4 regions of the Cobetia sp. 1AS1 genome follow, and region 2 is predicted to be linked to each of the others. Evidence: predicted binding sites of a transcription regulator. Region 2 holds the regulator's gene; each other region holds the start of a gene.
What was found. Region 2 encodes sigma-54, which starts transcription at its own class of promoters, with help from an activator protein. Its sites were predicted from a motif close to TGGCACNNNNNTTGCTNT; they were not measured.
Positions count from the first base shown of each region.

Region 1: glnT (type III glutamate--ammonia ligase) is a predicted target of sigma-54. The motif match lies at 1,285-1,302, and genes of this name have one in related genera.
Region 3: QD280_RS03145 (dimethylamine monooxygenase subunit DmmA family protein) is a predicted target of sigma-54. The motif match lies at 1,558-1,575, and genes of this name have one in related genera.
Region 4: QD280_RS11185 (ANTAR domain-containing protein) is a predicted target of sigma-54. The motif match lies at 1,643-1,660, and genes of this name have one in related genera.

Region 1 is NZ_JARWKU010000001.1:734,129-737,240, reverse strand. It holds gene glnT (type III glutamate--ammonia ligase) at 1-1,130, opposite strand, end outside; gene QD280_RS03120 (aminomethyltransferase family protein) at 1,816-2,961, shown strand.
Region 2 is NZ_JARWKU010000004.1:129,527-132,638, reverse strand. It holds gene lptB (LPS export ABC transporter ATP-binding protein) at 1-463, shown strand, start outside; gene QD280_RS09200 (RNA polymerase factor sigma-54) at 697-2,145, shown strand; gene raiA (ribosome-associated translation inhibitor RaiA) at 2,806-3,112, shown strand, end outside.
Region 3 is NZ_JARWKU010000001.1:739,550-742,661, forward strand. It holds gene QD280_RS03140 (FMN-binding glutamate synthase family protein) at 1-972, shown strand, start outside; gene QD280_RS03145 (dimethylamine monooxygenase subunit DmmA family protein) at 1,660-2,346, shown strand; gene QD280_RS03150 (PDR/VanB family oxidoreductase) at 2,331-3,112, shown strand, end outside.
Region 4 is NZ_JARWKU010000005.1:259,227-262,338, reverse strand. It holds gene QD280_RS11190 (CmpA/NrtA family ABC transporter substrate-binding protein) at 1-975, opposite strand, end outside; gene QD280_RS11185 (ANTAR domain-containing protein) at 1,026-1,601, opposite strand; gene QD280_RS11180 (NarK family nitrate/nitrite MFS transporter) at 2,164-3,112, shown strand, end outside.

The sequences.
Region 1 (3,112 bases), on a different contig from region 2:
GGGGTCAGCGAGTAGAGATTGATGTTGTGGGGCGTGCCCGGGTCCAGCTTGCGCGCCACGCCATCCAGCCCCGCCGCGATGATGGCGGCGTGCACGAGATAGGGGTTACAGCCGGCGTCCGGCAGGCGGAACTCGAGGCGACCATAGGGCACACGCACCATGGCCGAGCGGTTGTTGTCCCCGTAGGCGATGAAGACCGGCGCCCAGGTCGCGCCGCTGGTGCTGCCACCACCGACCAGACGCTTGTAGGAATTGACGGTCGGCGCGGCAAAGGCACACAGCGCCGGAGCATGTGCCAGCAGGCCGCCGAGGAAGTGGTACGCCAGCGGCGACAGGCCCATGCCCTGGGCGTCGGAATCATCGCCGAACAGGTTGCGCCCGGTGTCATCACACACGGACAGGTGGAAGTGCATGCCATTGCCCGGGCGGTCCGCCAGCGGCTTGGGCATGAAGGAGCACACCATGCCCAGGTCATTGGCGATCTCGCCGGCGGCCATGCGCACGAAGGTGAAGCGGTCTGCCGAGGTCAGCGCATCGCTGTAGGTGTAGTTGATCTCGAACTGGCCGTTGGCGTCCTCGTGATCGATCTGATAGACGTCGAAGTCCACCGCCTGCAGCGATTCGACCAGACGCTCGAGGAATTCACGCGAACGCGACAGGCCCTTGTAGTCGTAGCAGGGCTTGGCGAGGGTATCGCTCTCGTCCACCGGCAACAGCTCACCCGCTCCCCCCCGGCGGAACAGCGAGAATTCCGGCTCCAGCCCGGTATTGAGCGTCCAGCCCTTCTCCTTCAGGCGCTCCAGCTGCTTGAGCAGCACCACGCGGCTGTCGTTGGCGAACGGTTGCCCATTGACGTAGCCATCACAGGCCATGCGCGCATAGCCCGGCTGCCACGGCACCAGCGACAACGAGCTCAGATCACCCCGCGCCATGAAGTCCGGCCCCTCCGGCGACATGCCGAGACCACTGACGGCGAAGCCGGCAAAGCCGGCGCCCTTCTCGACCACATCCATCAGGCAATTGGCCGGCACGGACTTGGTCTTGGCAGCGCCATGAATATCCACGAACTGCGCCAGCAGATAGCGAATGTCGTGATCCTTGATGAACTGTTGCGCGTTTTCGGGTGACATCTGGGTTTCCTCTGAGAGCGGACCGGGTTCCATCTCCCTCGACACTGTCTGCCACCCCGGGAAACCTGACCCCTTGTGGTGACTCGCCACGTCAAGATAGCGGATGAAACGAGTTTTTGTGATTCCTGCTGGTCAACTTTATTTCCCCTAAAGAAAAGCATGCAGCATGCCATTTCACCAGTTGCCGCCCAGAACTTTTCACCAACCTCCTGTTTTGCATGGAAATTTATTTTCCAAGCTCGTTTTACCCAACAGGAAACGCCAAGTGATCCTGAGTGAGTTCCTGCTCGTTTCTCGAAATAGGCATCATTTCGGTGCCCAAAGCCCTCTCTTCGCACCAGAATGACGCGAAGCGCTAATATTCACGCCCTGATTCGTGCTGACAATCGGCGCCTGACTCGCTCAAGGGCTGCCGTGGCCATGGCCTTTGACGGAATTGGCAAGCCCCTTGCTTAACCATGAGGAATGTTTCTTTCCTTTGAAGAATCGCTCCTCGTGCGATCAGGCAAGGCAAGCAGCAGGTACAAGCCCTTGTGAAGCGCCTGAAGAGGCGCCTGAAAAGGCGAAAGAACAACAACACCTCCTGCGGCGGATGCGCGTCTTGCGCGCCATCTTCGCCAGCATCAGCAGGACTACGGCACCCCCATTTACGCTAGGCAGCACGACTCACAGGAGAAAGGGACGCATGGCGAATTCATGGCGCATCTCGGCACTGGCCGAACAACACCGCAAGCTGGGCGCGGAGCTTGAAGACTGGAATGGCATGGGCACCGCCTGGAATTACGCCGTCTCGGACACGGCCGATGACCACGAGACCATTCGCACCCGCGCCGGTCTGATGGATGTCTCGGGGCTCAAGAAGATCCACTGCAATGGCCCGCATGCTCAGGCCGTGCTGGATTACGTCACCACGCGGGACATGTCCAAGCTGTATCCGGGCAAGTCGGTGTACGCCAGCGTCTTGAATGAGGCCGGCAAGTTCGTCGACGACTGCATCGTCTATTGCCTGGCGCCGAACTCCTACCTCGTGGTGCACGGCACGGGCACCGCGAATGAAATGCTGGCCAAGAGTGCCCTGGGACGCGCCGTCAGCCTGACCTTCGATGACGACATGCATGACATGTCACTGCAGGGGCCGGTCGCGGTGGATTTCCTGGAGCGTCACGTGCCGGGTATCCGTGAGCTGCGTTACTTCCACCATCTGCAGACCCAGCTGTTCGGCTGCCACGTGATGATCTCGCGCACCGGCTACACCGGCGAGCGTGGCTACGAGATCTTCTGCAAGGCCAAGGACGCCCCCTCTCTGTGGGAACAAATTCTCGCGGAGGGTGCCGACATGGGCATCAAGCCGTGCAGCTTCGGCACCCTTGACTGGCTGCGGGTCGAGAGCCACCTGCTGTTCTACCCGGCGGACAATTCCGAAACCTACCCGTACCCCGACCAGCCGGTGGGCGACACCTTGTGGGAATTGGGACTGGACTTCACCGTCTCGCCGGGCAAGACCGAATTCCGTGGCGCCAGCGAACACTTCGCGCTGCAGGGCAAGGAGCGCGTCAAGGTCTATGGCGTGCTGCTGGATTCGAAAGACGTCGCCCAGATCGGTGACAAGGTCTACGCCGACGGCAAGTGTGTCGGTGTCATCACCCAGGGCATGTACTCGCGCCTGAGCGATCGTTCCATGGCGCTGGCACGTCTCGAACCCGGCTATGCCGAGCATGGCACCCCGCTGACCCTCAAGACCGGCACTGACGGCGAGACCAGCCTCTCGGCCATCAGCCATTCCCTGCCCTTCGATGACCCGGAAAAGGCCAAGCGTCTGGCTCGCGGCTGATCGCGCGCCACAGCCACGAGGCAACAGCTCAAGCCCCGCGGCGACAGCGCGAATCGCGTGATGCTGGATAGCGTGAAACCTGAGAGGCCTCCTCGGCATGGCGTCGAGGAGGCCTCTTGCATCACATGCCATGGAGTCAGACCGAGGACTG
Region 2 (3,112 bases):
GATCTTCCGCAAGCTGTCGGTGGCCGACAACATCATGGCGATCCTGGAGACCCGCAAGGACCTGGATCGCAATGGCCGCAAGGCACGCCTTGAAGAGTTGCTCGAGGAATTCAGCATCACGCACATCCGCGCCAGCGCCGGCATGAGCCTGTCCGGCGGCGAGCGTCGACGGGTCGAGATCGCCCGGGCGCTTGCCACCGAGCCGGACTTCGTACTGCTCGATGAGCCCTTCGCCGGCGTCGACCCCATCTCGGTGGGCGAGATCAAGAGCATCGTGCGCCAACTGCGCGATCGTGGCATCGGCGTGCTGATCACCGACCACAACGTGCGCGAGACACTCGATATCTGTGACACCGCCTATATCGTCGGCGATGGCCAGATCATCGCCCACGGTGATGCGGACTCCATCCTGGCCAACCAGCAGGTGCGCGACGTCTACCTGGGCCACGAGTTCACGCTCTAGGGTCAGCGGCTGCGCTGAGCCCACCGGAGGCGAAAGCTTCGAAAGCCGCTGCGTGATTTTATCGCGTAGCGGCTTTTTCATGTCTGACATCAGACGCATGCATGACGTCCATACCACCTTGGTGGAAACATGGCATGCAAGTTGCTTGAATATTCACGACAACCTCTTGTCAGTGCCCCGAGTCACGGTATAGCGTAGTAAGCACGTTCCTTTGCCGTGAATTGACTGACTCCATGAAACCCACCCTGCAACTCCGCCTCGGCACCTCGCTGACCATGACGCCGCAGCTCCAGCAAGCGATCCAGCTGCTGCAGCTGTCGACGCTCGACCTGCGTCAGGAGATTCAGCAAGCCCTCGAGTCCAACCCCATGTTGGAGCTCGACGAGGACTACGAGTCGCTGGATGTCGTCGAGACACAGGATTCGAGCGAGATCTCCACTGCCGACTCCTCGAGCGAGATTCCCGAGGAATACCCCCTCGACAGTGACTGGTCGGACCTCTACCAGGACCACGCCGGTAGCCTGACCAGCTCCGGCAGTGGCAGCGGGAGCGAAGAAGGGCCGGACTTCGATCGCAATACCAGCGTCGAGAGCCTGCAGGACCACCTGCGCTGGCAGCTGGCGATGACCGACCTCGATGGCCGTGAACGCCAGATGGCGGAGAGCCTGATCGATGCCGTCGACGGTGCCGGCTATCTGAGCCTGTCTCTCGATGAGCTGGTCGATGGCCTGCGTGGCCAGGGCCTGCCCGGCCTCAAGGCCTCCGAGCTCGAGCAGGTATTGCTGCGTCTGCAGCAGTTCGACCCGACCGGCGTCTTTGCCCGTGATCTGCGCGAATGCCTGCTGCTGCAACTGGCGCTGCTGCCGGATGATCTGCCGCTGCTGGCGCAGGCGCGCCGCCTGGTACGCCAATTCCTCGAGGCACTGGGCAACGATGATCGCAAGCTGCTCAAGCGGCGCCTGAGCCTTGACGATGACGAGCTGGACCACGTCATTCGCCTGGTACGTGCGCTCGATCCGCGTCCGGCATCCGCCTGGGGCGAGCCCGCCAGCGATTACGTGATCCCTGATCTGCTGGTGCGCCATACCCGGCATGGCTGGCAGGTCGAGCTCAACCCGGAAGCGCTGCCCAAGCTGCGCATCCAGCCGGAATACGCCGCACTGATCAAGCGTGCCGACAAGTCCGCCGACAACACCTTCCTCAAGGACAACCTGCAGGAAGCGCGCTGGCTGATGAAGAGCCTGTCATCACGCAATGACACCCTGCTCAAGGTCGGCCGCGAGATCATGGCACGCCAGATCGACTTCCTCGAGCAAGGCGAGGAAGGCATGAAGCCGCTGATTCTGGCCAACATCGCCGAAGTGGTCGAGATGCACGAATCGACCATCTCGCGGGTCACGACCCAGAAGTACATCCACACCCCGCGCGGCGTCTTCGAGCTCAAGTTCTTCTTCTCGAGCCAGGTCGGTGGCAGCGGCAATGGCGACGCCCACTCAAGCACCGCCATTCGTGCCCGCATCCGCAAGCTGATCGCGGAAGAGCCGGCCCGCAAGCCTCTCTCCGACTCGCGGCTGGTCGATCTGCTCGCCAGCGATGGCATCGAGGTCGCACGCCGTACCGTGGCCAAGTATCGCGAAGCGATGGGCATCCCCTCCTCCAGCGAGCGCAAGCGTCTGGCCTGACCCGTCACCTGCGGCTGCCATGCCCTGCTTTCACCTCCACAATGGCAGCCGCCGCCAACCTCAAGCGCTGGATTTTCCGCTCATCAGCCTCTGACTTCGCGGGCAGCGGTACGCCTGTCGCGTTCCCTGTCATCCCGGCAACCGCTCGCCAATTGCCCGTCATGGCACATGACGGCGCGCAGGATGACGGTAAAAAACCGCCGTTACGGCAGCGTCATTCACCGTCAATCGCATGTTTTTAAAGTCACTTTTGCGCGTATTGCACCTGGATGACACCCGGTGAACCTCCCGGAACGCCGCTTGCTCCACGCAATCGGAGCGCCTGAAAGGTGACGTACATGCAGGGATTGGCGACGAAAACCCGCCTTCTTGCGCGTCTTTCACGCACCACCCATCAGACGTGCCCTTGAAGTCCACTCCGATACCCCTCACTGAGTTGAAGACAAGCACTGAGCCACGATGCAGCGCAGCGTTGATCTTTGCGCAAAGCTTGGGCATTGTCGGTACAGACGCTCACGACATCTGACGCCACTGGCAAGGGTGCGAAAACATCGCCAGACGGTGGCCGTCAAGCCTGTTGCAGAGCGTCCGATCAGGGTTTGCTCGTAGTCAAAAAGGGTTACAATTGAATGGCAACCCGCTGGATAAAGGAGCGTGTCCATGCAAGTGAATATCACCGGGCATCATGTGGAACTTACCGATCCTCTCCGCGATTACGTCAACGAGAAGCTCGCTCGCCTCGAACGGCATTACGACAACATCACCAATGTTCAGGTGACACTGTCGATCGAGAAGGAGCGCCAGCAGGCTGCCTGCACCTTGCACGCGGCAGGCGCTGACCTCCACGCCCTGGCAGAAGACCCCAACATGTACGCTGCCATCGACGCGCTCGCCGACAAGCTGGATCGCCAGCTGGTCAAACACAAGGAAAAGTCCCAGGCTCGCTCTCAGGGCACCGGGACCCGTT
Region 3 (3,112 bases), on a different contig from region 2:
ACCACCGGCGATGGCGGCATGACCCCGGAAGAGCGCGGTCAGTCCTCGCGCCTCGTCTATCAGTATCTGCCGTCACGTTATGGCATGAACCCGGACGACCTGCGCAAGGCCGACGCCATTGAAGTCGTGCTCGGCCAGGGCGCCAAGCCCGGCGGTGGCGGCATGCTGCTGGGCCAGAAGATTTCCGAGCGGGTCGCGGGCATGCGCACGCTGCCGCAGGGCATCGACCAGCGCAGCGCCTGTCGCCACCCGGACTGGACCGGCCCGGATGACCTGGCGATCAAGATTGCCGAACTGCGCGAGATCACCGACTGGCAGGTGCCGATCTACGTCAAGATCGGCGCGACCCGCACCTACTACGACGTCAAGCTGGCGGTGAAGGCGGGTGCGGATGTCATCGTGCTGGATGGCATGCAGGGCGGCACCGCCGCCACCCAGGATGTCTTCATTGAACACGTCGGCATCCCGACCATGGCCGCCATCCCCCAGGCCACTCAGGCACTGCAGGAGATGGGCCTGCACCGTGAGGTGCAGCTGATCGTCTCCGGCGGGATTCGCAACGGCGCCGATGTGGCCAAGGCGATCGCGCTGGGTGCCGACGCCGTGGCCATTGGTACCGCCGCCTTGATCGCGCTGGGCGACAACCATCCGCGCTATGCCGATGAGTATCAGAAGCTGGGGTCCGCCGCCGGTTTCTATGACGACTTCCAGGATGGCAAGTGTCCGGCCGGTATCTCCACCCAGGACCCGGAGCTGAGCCAGCGACTGGACCCGGTCGCAGCCGGCAAGCGTCTGGCCAACTACCTGCGCGTGCTGACACTGGAAGCCCAGACCTTGGCACGTGCCTGTGGCAAGTCGCACCTGCACCACCTGGAACCGGAAGATCTGGTCGCCCTGAACGTGGAAGCCGCGGCCATGGCCCGGGTGCCGCTGGCGGGCACCAACTGGGTGCCGGGACAGGGCGGTTACTGATGGTACGATCTTTGTTGTGAGTGTTCCGTTGCGCATGAGCGCGATTGTGCATGGCTGGCATTGCGCATGATTGTCATGGCAAAGCTGCGAAGCCTTTTTTCAGCAAGTTCGCCGCAATGTTGTCTAGGCAAGCTGTCGCAGTGACAAGAACTACGCTCCGGTTGATGTGGAAAAATATGACCTGACGCCATCGAGTCACTAAAGCGCCTCACCCTTCGGTGAGGCGCTTTCTTTTGTGCTGAGTCCAGTCAAGTAATCCGGCCAATATCATGCAAGCGAAAGCGCGTCAGAATGCTGATGATGGAGAAGCAAATGGTGTCGTGTCGATGGAGGGGTCGTGATTTTCTCAAGGCAGAGTTTTTCCATTATTTCAGGATCTTGTGGTTATTTCATGAGAAAGATGCCAGACGTAGAGATTGGCTTGTGGGGTGAGATTGAATCAGGGCAATAATGGTGAATGCAAACCGTTTTTCATGAACTGAATGTTCTGTTTTGGTGCGCGAATGTCTCGATTGATTGTTCATATATGAAGCGGGGTTTTCAGGCGATTTTTCCGGGTATGTTGGGCAATGATTTCGCCGTCAATGGCACGAAATATGCTCAAGAAATGGAGTGGTAGTCGGATGCACGTCATCGTCAAGACGGCGGCATTACAACAAGGACAATTTCTCAGAGTAGGGTCGTGTCATGAAAAGCCCGCAATCATCCTCTGTCACTGCCGGGATTCGAAGTCGGCAACACTATCCACGCATCGAGGCGCTGCCCGATGCCCAACGCTATCTGGTGGCGTGCCAGTCTCCCGAGAGCCTGCCAGGCACTGGTGAGGCGGCGGGCAACGCCCGTCAGCAGCTGCAGATGCATTGTCAGCTGATCAGTACGCTGCTCGATCAGCTCGGCAGCCACGAGGTGGGAGGCGCCGTGCAATCCGCCCCGGCAACAGAGGCGTTGCCCACGGGGCCCGCCGACAACGCCCGCCTGCATCGCTGGTATGACGTCGATGACCGCCCGAAGGCCTGCGACGCACTGGTCGGCGCCATCAGCGAGATCGGTGTCGCGGGGTGTCTGGTCATCATCGGCAGTGAGCATTTCGTGTGGCAGGTCGCCAATCTGGCTCAGCAGCAGGGGCTGCTGCTGGACGACATGGTGATGTTGCCGGTCGCTGCCCTGGGGCGGCATGTGTTCTGCGTGCACTGTCAGCAGGTCAGTGAGCATGTCATCCACTCGCCGGCAGCCTGTGATGGCTGCGGTTTGATGCTGGAAGTGCGTGATCATTTTTCCAAGCGTCTCGGCGCCTACCTGGGCGTGCGAATCGATGCGGAAGCCCCGGGAGAGATTCCCCCACAGGAGGAGGTGGCACCATGTCTCGCTTCATGAAGGCGCGGGTCACCGCGGTCGATCAGCTCAGCAGCAGCGTGCGCCGTCTCACTCTGGTGCCTGCCGATGAGGCTTCCCCCTTCACGCCGTTCTCGCCGGGCAGTCATGTGGTGCTGGGCATTCCGGGAGAGGGGCGGGTGTGTCGCAACGCCTACTCATTGATCAGCCCGCCGGATGATCCCTCGCATTACTGCATCGCGGTGCGTCGTCAGCCGGTCTCGCGTGGTGGCTCCGAAGCCATCCATTCCCGCGTGCAGGTCGGCGACGAGCTGGAACTCAGCCCGCCGGCCAACCTGTTTCTGCCGCACTGGCAGGCGCGCCATCACCTGATGCTGGCAGGCGGTATCGGCATCACGCCGTTTCTCTCCTACCTGCCGGAGCTTGAGCGGCGTGGCGCCAGCTGGGAGCTGCACCTGCGCAGCCAGGACCTCGACGTCGCCCGCTTCCCGGAGGCCGCGCCCTATCTGGCGAGTGGCAACATCACCCAGCATCGCCTCGAACGCCCGAATCTGAAGGCCTTGCTGGCGCGTCAGCCCGCCGGTACGCACGTCTATCTCTGCGGCCCGCAGGCCATGATCGATGCCGTGAAGGAAGCGGCGCGCGAGCTGCACTGGAGTCTCGCGCGCATCCACCACGAGGTCTTTGCCGCCCCGGAACCGGGGACTCCCTTCACGGCCGTGGCGCGCGCCAGCGGTGTGGAAGTGGCGGTCGGCGCCCAGGAGTCGATGCTGGAAGCGCTGGAGCGCAGCGGTGTCGAGGTGACGAG
Region 4 (3,112 bases), on a different contig from region 2:
CTGGGCGATGTACCAGCGCGTCTGGGAACGCCACGGGAAGTTGGCCGCATAGCGATGGAAGATGGTCCAGCCGGGATTGTGCTGCTGGAAGTCGTCCACCGACTGCTCGACATCGACGTCTTCCAACCCGCGTGTCACCACGCTCATCGGCACCTCCGGCATGCCCTCATCGTGCAGCCACTCGGCGGCCCTGTCCCGATTGCCGGGGCGGTCCAGCCAGGCGCAGGCATTGAGCAGCGCGCGAATCAGCGCCTGATGCGCCAGCGGATGCTGCTCCGCCCAGTCCTCGCGCACGCCCAGCACCTTTTCCTGCCCGAAGCGCCAGATATCGTGACTGCCCGCCACCACCTGCCCCATGCCCTGCGCCGCCGCCAGACTGTTCCAGGGCTCACCGACACAGAAGCCATCCAGCGCACCGCTGGCCAGCTGTGCCGCCATCAGCGGCGGCGCCACGGCGCGCATCTCGACGTCGCGGTCCGGGTTGATGCCGCCCGCCGCCAGCCAGTAGCGCAACAGATAACGATGCGAGGAGAACGGGTGCACGCTGGCCAGCTTGAGCAGCGGCTCACCGCGCTGCTTGCGCTCATGCACATGCGCCGCCAGCGCCTTCGCGACCTGCAACGGGCTGGAGAGGTCGTGGCCGTCCTCGCCGAGGGTGGCCATCAGCGCGCGGGACAGCGTGATGGAGTTGCCGCCCAGATTCAGTGTCATGGCGCTGATCACCGGCGTGGCGCGGCCATCCAGGCCCAGGGTCGAGGTCAGCGGCATCAGCGCCAGCATCTGCGCGCCCTGCAGCACGCCGGTCTGCAGGTCATCACGCAACGCCGCCCACGAGGGTTGCCACTTGAGTGTCACCGCCAGCCCCTCCTCGCGGAAAAGCCCCAACTGCTCAGCGACCACGAAGGGCGCGGCATCATTGAGTGGCATCAGGCCCAGCGTCAGCTGATGGCCATTCAGGGGTACATCTGTGGGCATCACGCACACCTCTTGAACGATCGAGAGAGAAGGACAGTACGGCGACCGGCTCAGCGCCGACGCGCGGCCTTGAGCAGCTCATCGGCCAGCTCATGCAGGGCCAGGCGCCGGTTCATGGCGGTCTTGCGCAGGTATTGGTAGGCGGCATCTTCACTGAGCCCACGCGTCTCCATCACCACGGCCTTGGCACGATCGACGCTGCGCCGCTGCACCAATGTGGTCTGGGTACGGTTGAGCTCCCCCTTGAGCGCACGGTGCGCCTCGAAGCTGGTGATGGCGACCTCGACCATGCTGCGCACCATCGCTGGCATGACGTGGTCCACCACATAGGCCGAGACACCGGCGCCGGCCGCCTCACGCACGAGGTCCGGGGCATCTTCACTGGCCAGCATGATCATCGGCTTGGGATAGCGTCGCCCCAGCTGGCCGAGATGCTCCAGGGTGTCGCGGCTGGGCAGGTCGGCGTCGATGATCACCGCATCGGGCTGATGCTGCTCGACCAGCGCGTGCAGGTCCTCGTGCTCGTCAACGCGCAGCGCCACCTCGAAGCCGGCGCTCAATAGCGCCTGCTCCAGCGCGGCGGAGCGCTCACTGCGGACATCGACGATCAGCACGGTCACGGGCATGTCAGGTTTCCTTGGGTCGGGCATGAGACTTGCCGTACACCCAAGCAGGATTCGTGCCGCAATCTGGTGCAACCTTGCGGCCAAAGGCCTTCAGAGCGGCCGAGCCGAAAGCGTCGCTGCACTGCAATGAGGCACGCGCCTGCCCGACCCTCCCAGCGCCAGTCGCGTGCGCCAGACTGGTACCTCGCGCCTCGATGACGCACCGCCAGCGCGCATCGAGCGCGCCTCCAGCCCGGGACACCGCCTGCGCGTGCCAGCCTACTGCCCTCGCCAAGCCATTGATCTTCTGGGACTTGTCCCGCCCACACCCCCGCAACTGGCGCGCTACTTGCTTTGTTCCTGTCACTTGCCGCACAGACGCTCTGCTGCCGGCAACCATGGCATCACCGACTGCTGCCATCGCTATCCATGACGTGGACCAGGCTCTTCGGAGTACGAGTGCGTCGAACCAGGCCCCTCAATGACGAGGCGCCCTTGCTGTCGTTCATTCACAGCCGTTCGACCACTCGCCGAGCACACCTGACTTCGTGCCCGGCACCGACGCTGAATCAGGAGCCCACTCATGGATATCCGCAACAAGGCCAGCCGCATCCGGCTGTTCAGCTTCAACACCCCGCAAATGCGCGCCTTCCACATGTCGTGGTTCGCCTTCCACGTCTGCTTCTTCGGCTGGTTCGGCATCGCGCCGCTGATGGCCGTGGTGCGTGACGACCTCGGCCTGACCAAGACCCAGATCGGCAACACCATCATTGCCTCCGTCGCCATCACGGTGATCGTGCGCCTCGCCATCGGCGTGCTGTGCGATCGCATCGGGCCACGCAAGGCCTACACCTGGCTGCTGTGCCTCGGCTCGCTGCCGGTGATGTGCATCGGCTTCGCCGACAGCTTCGAATCCTTCTTCCTGGCCCGTCTGGCCATCGGTGCCATCGGCGCCTCCTTCGTCATCACCCAGTACCACACCTCCGTGATGTTCGGCCCCAACGTGGTCGGCACCGCCAACGCCACTACCGCGGGCTGGGGCAACCTGGGCGGCGGCACCACCCAGATGCTGATGCCGCTGGTGATGGCCGGCCTGCTGATGCTGGGCGTCGAGCAGACCCTGGGCTGGCGTCTGGCGATGGTCGTGCCGGGCATCGTGCTGTTCCTGACCGGTATCGCCTACTACTTCTTCACCCAGGATGCGCCGGACGGCAACTTCAGCGAGCTGCGAGAGCGTGGTGAGCTGCCCAAGGCCGAGAAGGAATACAGCATGCGCGCCACCTTCGGCGCGGCGGCACGCGACATTCGCGTCTGGGCCCTGTTCCTCGTCTATGGCGCCTGTTTCGGGGTCGAGCTGACCATCAACAACGTCGCCGCCATCTACTTCTTCGACCACTTCGATCTCGATCTTGCCACCGCCGGTCTCATCGCGGGCCTGTTCGGCCTGATGAACCTGTTCGCCCGCACCCTGGGCGGTGTGTTCTCCGACCTGTTCGCGCGCCAGTCCGGCCTCAAGGGCCGCGTGCGCTGGC